Regions from separate parts of the Streptomyces sp. NPDC088745 genome, predicted to be linked through region 4. Evidence: riboswitches for the same ligand, from Rfam matches in the RefSeq annotation. Region 4 holds a riboswitch; each other region holds the start of a gene.

Region 1 (3,725 bases), on a different contig from region 4:
GCGTCCCCGGTCCGTCCCGGGAGAGCGGCCGCACGACGCGCCGGTTCGTACGGGCGCTGCCCGCGCTGATGATCGTCGGCGGGATCTTCTTCGACGCGCTGACGCCATCCGACTTCACCGCCTCGCCGCTGTTCGCCGCCGCGCCGCTGGTGGCGGCCCCCTTCTTCTCGCCGGCCAACACCGGGCTCACGGCCCTCGCCTCCGTGCTGGCCGTGATGGGGCTGCGGATCTGCGACGACGCCCTGACGTCCGTGGTGAGCGCGACGGAGCTGGTCACGGTGCTCACCGTGTCCGTGCTGGCGATCCTGATCAACCGGGTCGTGCGGCGCAGCGGGCGGCAGCTCGCCTCGGTGCGGGTCATCGCGGAGGCCGCGCAGCGGGCCGTGGTGCCGGTCCCGCCGGCCCGCATCGGCGGTCTGGAGATCGCCGCGCGGTACGAGGCGGCCGAGGCGGACGCGTTCATCGGCGGCGACCTCTTCGCCGTGCAGGACACGCCGTACGGGGTGCGGCTCGTGGTGGGCGACGTACGGGGCAAGGGACTTGAGGCCGTCGAGGCGGTGGCGGTGGTGGTCGGCGCGTTCCGGGAGGCGGCCGAGACGGAGAGCTGCCTGGAGGGCGTCGCGCGGCGCCTGGAACGGGCCCTGGAGCGCGAGGGCGCCCGGCGCGAGGGGCTGGACGCGCTGGAGGGCTTCACCACGGCGGTGCTCGCCGAGATCCCGCGCGCGGAGGGCGTCGTACGCCTGGTGAACCGGGGGCATCCCGAGCCGCTGCTGCTGTACGCGGACGGGGAACTGGACGAGCTGGAGCCGGACGAGTTCGCGCTGCCGCTGGGCATGGGGGAGCTGGGGGACTGGCCGGACCGGGCCAAGGAGTTCGCGTACCCGGCGGGTTCGATGCTCGTGTTCTACACCGACGGCCTGTCCGAGGCGCGGGACGGGGCGGGCCGGTTCTACGACCCGGCGGTGCGGCTGCGGCATTCGCTCTTCCCCGGGCCCGATGCCGTACTGGACGCGCTGACCAGTGACGTACGGGTGCACACCGGCGGCAAGCAGACGGACGACATGGCGCTGCTCGCGGTGGGGCGGCCGGGCGTGGGGCAGCCGGCGCGGCGGCGGACGGTGGAGATCATCAAACGTCCGTGAGGGGGGCACGAGGTGTCGGGCGGGCGGCAGAGGTGATCAGGGCGTTCTGGGGCCGCCGGGGCGGCCGGGACGCTGAGATGGCGTCAGTTCGCTGGTAGATAAGCGGAAATGTCCTGGCCAAAGGTGACTGCGGAGCGTTAAGGATCAAGAGGGACGGCTTGGAATTCCGGTCACATGTCTATTAACGTTCGATAACGCAGCACGGTCGTCCCAGCCGTCGTCAGAGACGGCGCCGTGCGCGTGCGCCGAATTCCGTGAGGAAACCGGGGAACCACCACTTGGGGTGAATCGGGCCCGACCCGGCCCGTAGGAGACCTTCCTGCTCCGAACCCGTCAGCTAACCCGGTAGGCGAGAAGGAAGGAAAGGAGCGCGCCTCCGTGGCGTCCAACAGGCCTGCCCCCGCAGCCCCCGCTTTCTCGGCCCCCGCTTTGTCCTACACGGCTTACGGAGTCCCCGGCGACGAGTACGGGACGGGGACCGGGGCCACCGCCGTTCTCGCTCCGCACGCTCCCGAAGCCGTCGCAGCCGCCGGAGTTCCGCAGGCCGCGCAGGTCACCCAGCCGATGCAGGCCGTGCGGGCCGCAGAGGCCGTGCAGGTCCCGCAGTCTCCGCAGGGCCCGCTGATCCCGCAGCAGCAGGGGCGCGACGGCTTCGACGGCTTCGCCGCGTTCGGGACCCCGGAATCCGCCTCCGCCCCGGACGCCCCCTTCGCCCCGGACGCCCCACCGGCCTCCGCCGACGAGTGGAACCCCACCGCCGACTCCGCCGCCCCGCTGCGCGGCAAGCACCGGGTCGCCAAGCAGCGCGGCTCCCTCGCCCGCAGCTCCACGGTCCTCGGCGTCGGCGTGATCGCCGCCGTCGGCGCGGGCGGCATCGCCACCGCGCAGGACAAGCCCGCCGTGTCGATATCCCTGCCGGACCAGCTCGCCGAGTCCCTGGACTCGCTCGCCGACTCGCTGCCGGACGCCACGTCGCTGCCGGGCGTGGGCGCCCTGCTCTCCGACTCCGCCGAAGAGGCTCCCGCGGAGGCGGGCGTGACCGTCGCCGCCGCGCCGGCCGCCGCCGCGACCCCCGCCTCGGCCGGGCAGCAGCCCGCCGGCGCCGGGGAGAGCCTGCGCGCCCGCATCCTCCAGCAGGCCGAGCAGCAGCGCACGGTGGCCGACGAGGCCGTCCGGCAGGAGGCCCGCGACAAGGCCGTGCAGGACGCCGCGGCCGAGGCGAAGAAGGCGCAGCAGCAGGCCGACGCCACGGCGCGGCAGGCCGAGAAGGAGAAGGCGGAGAAGGAAGCCCGCGAGAAGGCCGCCGCCGAGGCGGAGGCGAAGGCCGAGGCGGAGGCCGCGCGCCTCGCCAGGCTGGCCGCGAGCTACTCGCTGCCCACCTCCTCGTACACCCTCACCTCGACCTACGGCCAGTCCGGTTCGATGTGGTCCTCCGGACAGCACACCGGGCTCGACTTCGCCGCCCCGACCGGCACCCCGGTCAAGGCCGTGCACGGCGGCACCGTCACGTCGGCCGGCTGGTCCGGTTCGTACGGCTACCGCGTCGTGCTGGAGCTGAAGGACGGCACCGAGATCTGGTACTGCCACCTCTCGCAGATGAACGTCGCGGCGGGCACCGGCGTCGCCACCGGCCAGACCATCGGCAACGTGGGCGCCACCGGCAACGTCACCGGACCGCACCTGCACCTCGAAGTCCACACCCCCGGCGGCGCCGGCGTCGACCCGGCGGCCTGGCTGCGCGGCAAGGGCCTCACCGTCTGATCCCTGACCCGTACACGGAATAGGCCCGGCGGGCCCGGTGGTTGTCGTACGGCATGACTTCCTCCCCTCTCCGCCCGCTGGGCGGCTCCGGTCTCGACGTCTTCCCGCTCGCCCTCGGCGGCAACGTCTTCGGCTGGACCGCCGACCGCGACCAGTCCTTCGCCGTCCTCGACGCGTACGTCGCGGGCGGGGGCAACTTCGTGGACAGCGCCGACTCCTACTCGGCCTGGGCGCCGGGCAACGAGGGCGGCGAGTCCGAGCGCGTCCTCGGCGAGTGGCTGGCCGCCCGGGGCAACCGGGACGAGGTCGTGATCGCCACCAAGGTCGGCGCGCACCCCTCCTACAAGGGCCTGTCCGCCACCACCGTCAAGGCCGCCGCCGAGGCGTCGTTGCGCCGCCTGGGCACCGAGTACATCGACCTCTACTACACGCACTTCGACGACCCGGCCGTGCCGGTCGAGGAGATCGTCACCGCTCTCGACCGGCTCGTACGGGACGGCAAGGTGCGCGCGGTGGGCGCCTCCAACATCGCGCCCGACCGGCTGCGCGAGTCGCTGGACTTCGCCGAGCGCGAGGGCCTGGCGAGGTACAGCGCGCTCCAGCCGCAGTACAACCTGGTCTCCCGCGACACCTACGAGGGCGAGCTCCAGGAGGTCGCCTCGCACGCGGGCCTGGCGGCCGTCCCGTACTACGCGCTGGCGGCCGGCTTCCTCACCGGCAAGTACCGCGTCGGCGGCGAGGCCGTGGACAGCCGGCGTGCCGAGGGCGCGGCCCAGCACCTCCGGACCGAGCGCGGCCGCAAGGTGCTGGCCGCCCTCGACG
Region 2 (3,725 bases), on a different contig from region 4:
GCCGATCGCGGTGGGCGACCCCGTGCTCGTCGTGCTCGCGGCCGCCGACCGCGACCCCGAGCGGTTCCACGATCCGGACACCCTCGATCTCAGCCGTCGGGACAATCAGCATCTCGGGTACGGGCACGGCATCCACTACTGCCTCGGCGCCCCCCTCGCGCGGCTCGAAGCGCAGACCGCGCTGGCGACCCTGCTGACCCGTCTTCCTGACCTGCGACTCGCGGCGGAACCTGCTGATTTGCGGTGGCGCGGCGGGCTCATCATGCGCGGACTGCGCACGCTGCCGGTGGAGTTCGGAAGCGGCGTGCGGGGCACCGGAAATGACCGGTCGGCAGCGATGTGACCTTTACGTGATCTCCGCTGCACCGACTTGTGACGGGTGTTCGACTGCGGCTACGTTCACGGGCGACCCGGCTGTTTCGCCAGAAGCCGAGTCACCGTCAGCGAAAGGCAACCGCATGCGTTCCGGGAACGGTAAACACCGCCGCCCGCGTCAGGCCCCCGCACTCGTCGTCGCCGCCGGGGTCACCGGCTCCGCGCTCGCGATTCCGCTTCTCGGCGCCACCAGCGCCGGAGCGGTCGAGGCAGGTGCCTGGGACCGCGTCGCCGAGTGCGAGAGCGGCGGTGCGTGGAGCGCCGACCTGGGCAACGGGCACTACGGCGGGCTCCAGTTCTCCCAGGACAAGTGGGAGCAGTACGGCGGCGACGCCTACGCCCCGCGGGCCGACCTCGCCAGCCGCTCGCAGCAGATCGAGGTGGCCGAGAAGGTCTTCCGGGCCGAGGGCCCGCAGGCCTGGCCGAGCTGCGCCGTCATCTCCGGGCTCGCCCCGGGCGGCGGCGGGCAGTCCGGTTCCGGTTCCGGCGGGGCGGGAGTGGACGCCGCCGACCCCGGCGCGATCGCCGGCATCGACTCCCGTACGCCTCCCACGCCCCCGGCGCACTCCGCGAAGCCGGACGCGGCGGACGGCGCGGCGGCCGACGCCGGGCCCGGCGACGACACCCCGGCGGGCGACCGGCCCCTGGGCGACCAGGCCCCGGGCGACCGGACCCCCGGCGCCGTCCCGAGCGGCGACGCCTCCGCGACCCCGGACCCGAACGCCGGCACGCCCGACGCCGGCACCGCCGTCCCCGTCGAGCCCACCCCCGGCTCCAGCGTCTCGCCCAGCACCGGGCCGGGCGGCGACGCCACCACGCCCCCGGGCGTGCCCGACGCCACCGGCGCCCCGGGCGCCGAGGACCGGGGCACGTCCGGCACCGGCAAGCACCGCGGCGTGCCCGCGCCGGAGAACTCCTCCCTCGTACCGGACGATTCGCCCGAAGGGGAACTCGCCGAGCGGGACGCCGGGCGGCACGCCTCGCGGGGCGGCGGCGAGAAGGGGCCGGGCGGCGCGCCCGAGCAGGAGTCGTACACCGTGCGCCCCGGTGACAACCTCTGGCACATCGCGGACGCCGCGGAGGTCCCCGGCGGCTGGTCGGCCCTCTACGAGGCCAACAAGAAGTCCCTCGGCACCGACCCCGACCTCATCAAGCCTGGTCAGCACCTGGATCTGAGCGAGGGTCAGACCGCGGAGAAGAGCGAAAAGTAGGGGTGGTTGGGGGGCTTGTGTCCACATTTGCGCAAGTGAGACATGAGTCTCTTCGCCCCAACTGGCGCGTCCCTTCGGGCGACTCCCGGTAAGCCCCCTCTGACCTGCGTAAACGCAAGGGAGGAGAGGGCAAGTACGGGGCAGATGTCCCGGATGTGCCTCTTTGAACATCCGGGGCACCTGTGATTACGGTCGTCATCGCTCGCCACCGGTGAGCACCGGAGCCCGCACGCCGAATCCTGCCGGCGGGCCTCGGCAGCAGTCGTCGCGAAAGCGCCGTAGGCAGGAGCGGGGGACCCAAGGTAAGTGCCGGGCCCGGACGTTGAGAGACGTGACGGGAACGGCTTGGGGTGAAGCCGCCGAAACGGAATGCCGCAGCAAGCAGTGTGCGGAAATCCGGACCGGAGGCCGGGCGAACTCACAGCCCGAACCCGACAGCTCACCTCGAAGGCGTCGGTGAGGGAATATCCATGTCGCTTTTCAGCAGCAAGGGCAAGCACCGCCGTCCGTCCAAGGCCACCCGTGCCGCCGCCATCGCCGGCGTCACCGGTGTCGCGGTCGCCGCCCCGCTGATGGGGGCCACCTCGGCCTCCGCCGCCTCCGTCGACACCTGGGACGCCGTTGCCCAGTGCGAGTCCGGCGGCAACTGGTCCATCAACACGGGCAACGGCTACTACGGCGGCCTGCAGTTCACGAACTCCTCGTGGGCCGCCGCCGGTGGCACCAAGTACGCCCCGCGCGCCGACCTGGCCACCAAGGGCCAGCAGATCGCCACCGCCGAGAAGCTGCTCAAGATCCAGGGCCCCGGCGCCTGGGCCTGCGCCGGTGCGGGCAACCTGAGCAACGACGGTGTCGACCCGGGCGTCAGCACGGGCTCCGGCTCCTCGCAGAAGTCCGCGAAGTCCACCAAGTCCGTGAAGTCCGCCCCCAAGGCGGAGAAGAAGCGCGAGGCCCCGGCCGCCTCCCGCAGCCAGACCCGCTCGGTGCCGAAGGTCGAGTCCAAGGCCGGTGGCCCGATCAAGAAGGGTGACGGCGAGTACCAGGTGAAGGCCGGCGACACCCTGTCGAAGATCGCCGAGGCGAAGAACGTCAAGGGCGGCTGGCAGCACATCGCAGACCTCAATGAGGACGTCGTCTCCGACGCCGACCTCATCTTCCCGGGTCAGCAGCTCCACCTGCGCTGATCCAGCGGGGACCGACGGCCCACCCCCGTCCGTCCCCGCCCCGCGGGAACCCCGGCGGCCCACCCCCGCCCGGTTCCCGCACCGCGGACCTCCGGCGGCCCACCCCCGCCCGGAGTCCGCAGCGGAAGGGGGCGGCTCACCCCCGCCCCCTTCCGCACCCCCGGCCCCGGCCGGACGCGACTTCCCCCCGAACGCGTCCCGCCGGGGCCGTCCCCTGTACGGGCGGGCGCCGCCGGCCGCGTCGGCCCGACAGGGCTCACCCGTGCGCGTCAGCACTCAGGCGTGCGCACGGGCCGTGCTCGCGGGAGAACGGATCCGTGACCCTCGGTGAGGTCACCGGGGTCCTTCGTCCTGTATTACAGGCATTCGGGCATCTTTTCGTCCCAGCGTGCGGTCGATCGGCTGGCCGATGCCCCGGAGCCGGTTAGGCTCTTGTCGCAAGGCCGAAAGAGACCCTGCGCCGTGTGCCCCTTCCGGGGGCCCGCCACCTTCGCGTCACATCCCATAAGGAGATGCTCGTGCCGTCCATCGACGTCGTCGTAGCCCGGGAAATCCTGGACTCCCGAGGCAACCCCACGGTCGAGGTCGAGGTCGGCCTCGACGACGGCAGCACGGGTCGTGCTGCCGTTCCGTCCGGCGCCTCCACCGGTGCCTTCGAAGCCATCGAGCTCCGTGACGGCGATCCGAACCGCTACCTGGGCAAGGGCGTCGAGAAGGCCGTCCTCGCCGTCATCGAGCAGATCGGCCCGGAGCTCGTCGGCTACGACGCCACCGAGCAGCGCCTGATCGACCAGGCGATGTTCGACCTGGACGCCACCGAGAACAAGGGCTCGCTGGGCGCCAACGCCATCCTCGGCGTCTCCCTGGCCGTCGCGCACGCCGCCTCCGAGGCCAGCGACCTGCCGCTGTTCCGCTACCTCGGCGGCCCGAACGCGCACCTGCTGCCCGTCCCGAT
Region 3 (3,725 bases), on a different contig from region 4:
GCAGTTCCACCCGCAGCCGCAGCCCGGGCCCGCCACCCCGTGGGCCTTCCCCGCCCCCGAGCGCGGCGCGCTGCCCAACGGCCTGACCGTGCTGCGCTGCGACCGCCCCGGCCAGAAGCTGGTGGCCGTCGAGGTCTTCCTCGCCGCGCCCCTGGAGGCCGAGCCGAAGGGCCTGGACGGCGTCGCCACGATCATGTCGCGCGCCTTCACCGAGGGCACCGACAAGCACTCCGCCGAGGAGTTCGCCGCCGAGCTGGAGCGCTGCGGCGCCACCCTCGACGCGTTCGCCGACCACCCGGGCGTGCGGGTCTCCCTCGAAGTCCCGGTCTCCCGGCTGCCCAAGGCGCTCGGACTGCTCGCCGACGCCCTGCGCGCACCGGCGTTCGCGGACGGCGAGATCGAGCGTCTCGTACGCAACCGGCTCGACGAGCTCCCGCACGAGGCGGCCAACCCGTCCCGTCGGGCCGCCAAGCAGCTCTCCCACGAGCTGTTCCCGGCGGACCTGCGCATGTCGCGCCCCCGCCAGGGCACCGAGGAGACGGTCAAGAACATCGACTCCGCGGCCGTGCGCGCCTTCTACGAGACGCACGTCCGCCCGGCCACCGCCACGGCGGTCGTCGTCGGCGACCTCACCGGCATCGACCTGGACGCGGTCCTGGCCGAGACCCTGGGCGCCTGGACGGGCGGCACGGCGGCCCCGCGCCCCGTTCCGGCGATCACCGCCGACGACACGGGCCGCGTGGTCGTCGTGGACCGCCCCGGCGCGGTCCAGACCCAGCTCCTGATCGGCCGCATCGGCGCCGACCGGCACGACCGCGTCTGGCCCGCCCAGGTGCTCGGTACGTACTGTCTCGGCGGCACCCTCACCTCCCGCCTGGACCGCGTCCTGCGCGAGGAGAAGGGCTACACCTACGGCGTGCGTGCCTTCGGCCAGGTGCTGCGCTCCGCCGAGGACGGCACGGGCGCCGCCATGCTGGCCATCAGCGGCTCCGTGGACACCGAGTCGACCGGGCCCGCCCTGGAGGACCTGTGGAAGGTCCTGCGGACGCTCGCGGCCGAGGGACTCACCGACGCCGAGCGCGACGTCGCCGTGCAGAACCTGGTCGGGGTCGCCCCGCTCAAGTACGAGACGGCCTCGGCGGTCGCGGGCACGCTGGCCGACCAGGTCGAGCAGCACCTGCCCGACGACTTCCAGGCCCAGCTGTACGCGCGGCTGGCCGCGACCGGCACCGTGGAGGCCACCGCCGCGGTGGTGAACGCCTTCCCGGTGGACAGGCTGGTCACGGTCCTGGTCGGCGACGCGTCCCGGATCGTGGAGCCGGTGCGCGCGTTGGACATCGGCGAGGTCACGGTCGTGAGCTGACCGGCCCGCCGACCGGTTCACCGGCCGCTTGACCGATCAAAGGTCATCCGGGCGGCCGGTGGAAAGCAGGACGAAAAGGACCCCGACGGCTTCCCGGTCGTCGGGGTCCTCCCGTATGCCCGATTTGTTGCGGAGGTTGCCTGTCTGCCGTGTGGGCTCCTTCACAAAAGCGGCCGTGTGTTTGGAGATTGAAAGAAGTGCCGCTTAGCGTCGACCCGGCTGCCCGTCAGAGTGCGCCGCAACCGCGGCACCGGGCAGTCATCGCCGAGTCCCCGTCAGGCGCGAGCCTGGGGAGCCGGGGACCCACTTGAGTCCCTGGGGTGAATCGGACGCCATCGCCCGCACGGGCGGGTGGGGTCCGTAGGAGACCTTCCTGCTCCGAACCCGTCAGCTAACCCGGTAGGCGAGAAGGAAGGAAAGGAAACAGCCACTCCATGGCGTTCACCCGTGCCGCCGGGAAGCACCGGCGTCCCTCCGTGCTGTCGCGCAAGAGCGCCAACATCGCCGGAGTCGCCGCACTCACCACGACCGGTGTCATCGGAACCCTGGCCCCGCAGGCCTTCGCCGCCGAGCAGGACCTGGCCGCGGAGGACACCGGCACCATCCGCGCCGTCGCCCTGGACCACTCCGCCGAGGTCGTGGCCGAGCGGATCGAGGAGCAGGCCCAGGCGCAGCAGAAGGTGCTGGACGAGGCCGAGGCCGCCCGCAAGGCGGAGGCCGAGCGCAAGGCCGAGGTCAAGCGCAAGGCCGAGGCGAGGGCCAAGAAGGAGCGCGAGGACCGCGAGCGCGCCGCCCGCGAGGCCGAGCGCAAGCGCCTCAACACCTTCCGGCTGCCGGTGGCCGGTTCGTACGTCTCCACCAGCTACAAGTCCGGCGGCGCCCTGTGGTCCTCCGGCAGCCACTCCGGCGTCGACTTCCACGCCGCCTCCGGCACCTCCGTGGTCGCCGTCGGCGCCGGCACGGTCGTCGAGGCCGGCTGGGGCGGCGCGTACGGCAACAACATCGTGATCAGGATGAACGACGGCTCGTACACCCAGTACGGCCACCTCTCCTCGATCGGCGTCTCGGTCGGCCAGAGCGTCGGCTCCGGCGACCAGATAGGCCTGGCCGGCTCGACCGGCAACTCCACCGGCCCGCACCTGCACTTCGAGGCCCGCACCTCGCCCGAGTACGGCTCGGACATCGACCCCGTCGCGTACCTGCGCGCGCACGGCGTCAGCGTCTGACCGCGAACTCCACAAGGAAGGGCCCCGGCTCCCCGTGAGCCGGGGCCCTTTCGCGTTCCGCCGGACGCCGCGGCCCGCTCCGGTCCCGCCGGACGCCGCGGCCCGCTCCCGGCATTCCCGGGAACGGCACGAGCCGCGGCCCCCGGAATCCGGGATGCCGCGGCTCGTGCGCGGGAATTTCGCCCGTACGGGCGCGGCCTCACGTGGCCGCGGGGGTCTCAGACGGTCTCGGGGAGCTCGTCCAGGCCCTCGGCGACCAGCTTCGCGAGACGGTCCAGGGCGGCGTCCGCGCCCTCGGCCTCGGACGCCAGCACGATCTCCTCGCCGCCCTGCGCGCCCAGGCCCAGCAGCGCCAGCATCGACGCGGCGTTGACCGGGGTGCCGCCCGCCTTGGCGATGGTGACGGGGACGCCGGTGGCCGTGACGGCGCGGACGAAGATGGAGGCGGGGCGGGCGTGCAGGCCCTCGGCCCAGCCGACGGTGACGCGGCGCTCAACCATGGTGTTGCCCTTCATGTGCTTATTGGTTGTCTAGACCAGTCTCTCATGTGGTGCGGGCTGCTCTGCCCGGCGAAAGTCCCGGGGAGGACCGGCCGAACAGGACCAGACTGTCCCGCCCTCCGGACCCCCGCGAGTCGTAGGCTGCACACCATGGCCAAGGCTGCGGACGATGCGGATCAGGTGGGCGGGGCGCCGGAGCGGGCGCGTCCCGACCAGTCGGAGCACGCGTACCCCGACCACTGGGAGGCCGACGTCGTACTGCGCGACGGCGGAACGGCGCGCATCCGGCCCATCACCACCCAGGACGCCGACCGGCTGGTCAGCTTCTACGAACAGGTCTCGGACGAGTCGAAGTACTACCGCTTCTTCGCGCCCTACCCCCGGCTGTCCGCCAAGGACGTCCACCGTTTCACCCACCACGACTACGTCGACCGGGTGGGCCTGGCCGTCACCGTGGGCGGCGAGTTCATCGCCACCGTCCGCTACGACCGCATCGACGCCGACGGCCTGCCCGCCTCGGGACCCGACGCCGACCAGGCCGAGGTCGCCTTCCTGGTGCAGGACGCCCACCAGGGCCGGGGGGTCGCCTCCGCCGTCCTCGAACACATCGGGGCCGTGGCCCGTGAGCGCGGCATC
Region 4 (3,725 bases):
CATCCTTCACTTTCGCAAGTGACCTACGCCACCGTAGGGAGGGGTTGACGGAGGGTGAGATATGCCACCGGTCAAGATTCACCCAACCCGGAATACGCGGGTGGCGCTTCGGGATACGCGTCTCGCCCCCGCACCGGGGCCGGTGCGGGGGCGAGTGGGCCGTGGGGGGCGGTCCGTACTAGAGCGGGACGCCGTTGTTGCGCAGGTAGCCCAGCGGGTCGATGTCCGAGCCGTAGCCGGGGCCGGTGCGGATCTCGAAGTGCAGGTGCGGGCCGGAGGAGTTGCCGGTGGAGCCGGAGTAGCCGATCTGCTGGCCGCCGGAGACGCTCTGGCCGGAGCGGACGCCCAGCGCGGAGAGGTGGGCGTACTGCGAGTAGCGGCCGTCGTTGTGCCGGATGACGACCTCGTTGCCGTACGCGCCGCCCCAGCCGGCGGAGACCACGGTGCCCGCGGCGACGGCCTTGACCGGGGTGCCCGAGGACGCGCGGAAGTCGACACCGGTGTGGTAACCGCTGGACCAGCTTCCGCCGGAGGCGCGGTAGGGGGTGGAGACGCCCGAGGGGACGGGGGCGCTGAAGCCGGAGCGCTGCGTCTGCCGCTTGCTCTCGGTGCGCTGCTCGGCCCGCTTCTCCGTCCGCTTCTGGGAGCGCTGCTCGACGCGGCTCTCGGTGCGCTGCTCGGCGCGCTTGTCGGTGCGCTCCACGCGCTCGGTCCGCTGCTGCTGCGGGGCCGGGGCGGTGGCCTTCCGCTCGGCGGCCGCGGGGGCCTTGCCGCCGAGGGTGAGCTTCATGCCGGGGAAGATCAGCGAGGGGTTCTCACCGACGACCTCCCTGTTGTCGCCGTAGACCTTCTGCCAGCCGCCGCGCACGTCCTGGTCCGTGGCGATCTTCGAGAGGCTGTCGCCGGACACCACGGAGTACGTACGGGTGCCGGTCTTCGGCGCGGCGGCGGGGGCCGCCTGCCGGGGCTCGGCCGCGCGCTGCTGCGGAAGCTGCGCCTCGGCGGCGGCCTGCGGCAGCGCGACGGGGGCGGCGCCCTGGTCGGCGGCGTTCGCACCGGTGGCGCCGATGAGCGGAAGGGCCAGTGCGGCGCCGCCCGTGCCGGCGGCGACGAAGCCCCGGGTGAGCGGGGAACTGGACTTCGGGCGGCGGTGCTTACCCTGAGCAGGCATGACGATGTCCTCTCCGGCGCCTGCGAGGTGAGCTGTCGGGTTCGGGCTGGAGATGCCCGGCCGCGCTCCACATCCGGGAGCGCTGCTTCACCCCGAGCCGTTCCGGCGGACTGTCGTCCTCCGGTACGGCGTACTACCTGGGTCCCCCGCTCCTGCCACACGAAGAAAAAGGGAAAGTGACTCCGAGCGGTGGCAGGATTCGGCGGTCCACCCGGATTGACGGTGACCGTAAGCGAGTGCGGACCGCCGGAACAAGCCGTTCCCCTTTTCTCCCTCGCCAGAACACGCCTTCTTCACGATTCTCCCGGTGGCGCGCAATCGTCCCGGGTGCCATCTCCCGCCTCTGGCCTGCCGTTTGACGCTTCGGCAGCAGACGTCACGGTTCGCTCTATGATTCTGCTCACTCGCACCCCCGTACGACCCAGACGGTTGCCTCAGGCACCCATATGGGGACGCTTCTGTCGTATCGTCGGCCCGTGGCCCTCGTCGGCGTGCCCGCGTCGGCGGACGACCTTGAGGAGCACTCGTGACGCAGCAGGCATCGCCGTCGGCCGAGCCGGATCTCGCAGGCGTACGGAACTTCCGCGACGTGGGCGGGCTGCCCACCGCGGACAGCCGGCGGACGCGTTACGGACGGCTCTTCCGCAGCGGCCACCTGGCGCACGCCACCGAGTCCGACACGGCGTTCTTCCACTCGCTCGGACTCCACACGATCTTCGACTTCCGCAACGCGGCGGACCAGGAGCTGGAGGGCCCGGACGTCGAGCTGACCGGTGTGCGGAACGTGAACATCCCGCTGAGCGACCCCGCGGACGGCGCCGAGTTCTGGATGATGGTGCGCGACGGCAACCTCGACCAGTTGCGCGAGATCCTCGACGACGGCAAGGCCGCGGCGCGCATGACGGCGTCGTACCGCCGCATGATCAAGGACCGCACCGCGGAGCACAGCCGGGTGCTGCACGCCCTGGCCGAGGACAGTGTGCCGGCGCTGATGCACTGCGCGGCGGGCAAGGACCGCGCGGGTCTGTCGATCGCGGTGACGCTGCTGGCCGTGGGCGTGGAGCCGGACGCGATCCGGGCGGACTACGTGAAGTCCAACGACCCGCACCGCCGCTACCGGGTGCGCCGCTCCAGCGCCTCGCCGGAGGCCATGAACGGCGAGGTGATGCGCCTGCTCGCACCGCTCTTCGACGCCCGGGCGGAGTACCTGGACGCGGCCTTCGCCACCATCGAGGAGACCTGGGGCACCACGGACGCCTACCTGGAACGGGGACTGCGGGTGACGCCCGGGGTCCGCGAGGCGCTGCGCGAGCGGCTCACGGAGTGACCGGGCCGCTCAGGCGTCGCCGATCGTGAACAGCAGGAAGATGAACGCCGCGACGATGTGCCCGACCACGATGTAGAGGAAGACCCGCACCACGAGGCCGTGCGGCGCCTTGTCCGCGACGAATCCGTCCGGGCCGGCCCTGCCCGCGCCGTCCTGCCACTCGGCGCCCCGGTCGGAGCCGGGGCGGGCGGCGCGGGCCGCCTCGTCGGCGGCGCGGGCGATGGCGCTCAGGGCGGTGGTCTGCGCCTCGGTGAGCTGCTGGGCGGGGGCGGGTCCGGGAGCCTTCACGAAGCCCTGCGCGGGGGCGAGTCCCGGCGGCTGTGCGGTGGACTCGGTCATCATGACTCCTGGGGCAGGCAGAGCCCGGCGACGGTGCTCTGCATCAGTGTGTGGAGGAACAGCAGCTCGGCCCCCTGCGGCGTCACCGCGGTGATCCGGTGCGGGGTGAGCGAGTCGAAGTGGGCGCTGTCGCCCTCGTCCAGGGTGTGCACGCGCTCCCCGAGCACCAGGCGCAGCCGCCCCTCGAGCACGTACAGCCACTCCTCGCCGGGATGGACCCGTACGAGATCCCGCTGGGCGGCGTGCGGCACGTGGACGCGCAGCGCCTGCATGGCCCGGCCGTGGCTGCCGGCCTGCCGGTACGTCCAGCCGTCGGCCTCGCGGGCGGTCATCTCGCCGGCCCGCACGACGGCGTCCGGGGCGGCCGCCGTCTCGCCGAGGACCTCGGAGACGGTCGTGCCGTAGACCCGGGCCAGCGCGAGGAGCATCGGCAGCGAGGGCTGGCGCTGTCCGGTCTCCAGCCGGGAGAGGTGCGCGGGCGAGAGCCCGGCGCGGCGGGCCGCGGCCTCCAGCGTGAATCCGCCGCGGCGGCGGAGTTCTCGCAGGTGGGGAGCGACGGAGGGCAGTTCCGCCGAGCCCTCGGCCGCCTCTTCGAGGCGTGGCGTCATACGGTCCATTGAGCCAGAGTGCTTACCTCTGGGGCAAACTTCTTGCCCCAGAGGCAAAAGAGGCCGGTTCAACGGTGGGCGACCGCCTGCTTCACCAGTGTCCGGCCGAAGTCCCACATCAGGCCACCGCCGGAGTGTGCGTCGTCCATCACGGCGGTGAAGGCGTCCACGAAGCGGTCGACCTCCTTCTCCCCCACGGTCAGCGGTGGAATCAGTTTGATCACTTCCAGGTGGTCGCCGGACACCTGGGTGAGGATCCGGTGCTTCTGCAGCAGCGGCA

What was found. Region 4 has a riboswitch for cyclic di-AMP ahead of ACIP93_RS16570 (peptidoglycan DD-metalloendopeptidase family protein). Riboswitches for the same ligand answer to the same signal wherever they lie in the genome.
Positions count from the first base shown of each region.
Region 1: it holds a riboswitch for cyclic di-AMP, as region 4 does, so the genes downstream of both, ACIP93_RS04565 (M23 family metallopeptidase) here and ACIP93_RS16570 (peptidoglycan DD-metalloendopeptidase family protein) in region 4, are expected to answer to the same signal.
Region 2: it holds a riboswitch for cyclic di-AMP, as region 4 does, so the genes downstream of both, ACIP93_RS00365 (transglycosylase family protein) here and ACIP93_RS16570 (peptidoglycan DD-metalloendopeptidase family protein) in region 4, are expected to answer to the same signal.
Region 3: it holds a riboswitch for cyclic di-AMP, as region 4 does, so the genes downstream of both, ACIP93_RS13480 (M23 family metallopeptidase) here and ACIP93_RS16570 (peptidoglycan DD-metalloendopeptidase family protein) in region 4, are expected to answer to the same signal.

Region 1 covers NZ_JBIVLB010000001.1:999,017-1,002,741, forward strand. The annotation lists gene ACIP93_RS04560 (PP2C family protein-serine/threonine phosphatase) at 1-1,142, shown strand, start outside; cyclic di-AMP (ydaO/yuaA leader) riboswitch at 1,376-1,509, shown strand; gene ACIP93_RS04565 (M23 family metallopeptidase) at 1,707-2,903, shown strand; gene ACIP93_RS04570 (aldo/keto reductase) at 2,957-3,725, shown strand, end outside.
Region 2 covers NZ_JBIVLB010000001.1:84,552-88,276, reverse strand. The annotation lists gene ACIP93_RS00375 (cytochrome P450) at 1-343, shown strand, start outside; gene ACIP93_RS00370 (transglycosylase family protein) at 459-1,586, shown strand; cyclic di-AMP (ydaO/yuaA leader) riboswitch at 1,851-2,054, shown strand; gene ACIP93_RS00365 (transglycosylase family protein) at 2,057-2,770, shown strand; gene eno (phosphopyruvate hydratase) at 3,283-3,725, shown strand, end outside.
Region 3 covers NZ_JBIVLB010000004.1:133,062-136,786, forward strand. The annotation lists gene ACIP93_RS13475 (M16 family metallopeptidase) at 1-1,363, shown strand, start outside; cyclic di-AMP (ydaO/yuaA leader) riboswitch at 1,616-1,783, shown strand; gene ACIP93_RS13480 (M23 family metallopeptidase) at 1,798-2,589, shown strand; gene ACIP93_RS13485 (HPr family phosphocarrier protein) at 2,808-3,089, opposite strand; gene ACIP93_RS13490 (GNAT family N-acetyltransferase) at 3,240-3,725, shown strand, end outside.
Region 4 covers NZ_JBIVLB010000005.1:297,170-300,894, reverse strand. The annotation lists gene ACIP93_RS16570 (peptidoglycan DD-metalloendopeptidase family protein) at 179-1,171, opposite strand; cyclic di-AMP (ydaO/yuaA leader) riboswitch at 1,176-1,386, opposite strand; gene ACIP93_RS16565 (tyrosine-protein phosphatase) at 1,698-2,498, shown strand; gene ACIP93_RS16560 (DUF6126 family protein) at 2,508-2,837, opposite strand; gene ACIP93_RS16555 (helix-turn-helix domain-containing protein) at 2,837-3,445, opposite strand; gene ACIP93_RS16550 (aspartate aminotransferase family protein) at 3,514-3,725, opposite strand, start outside.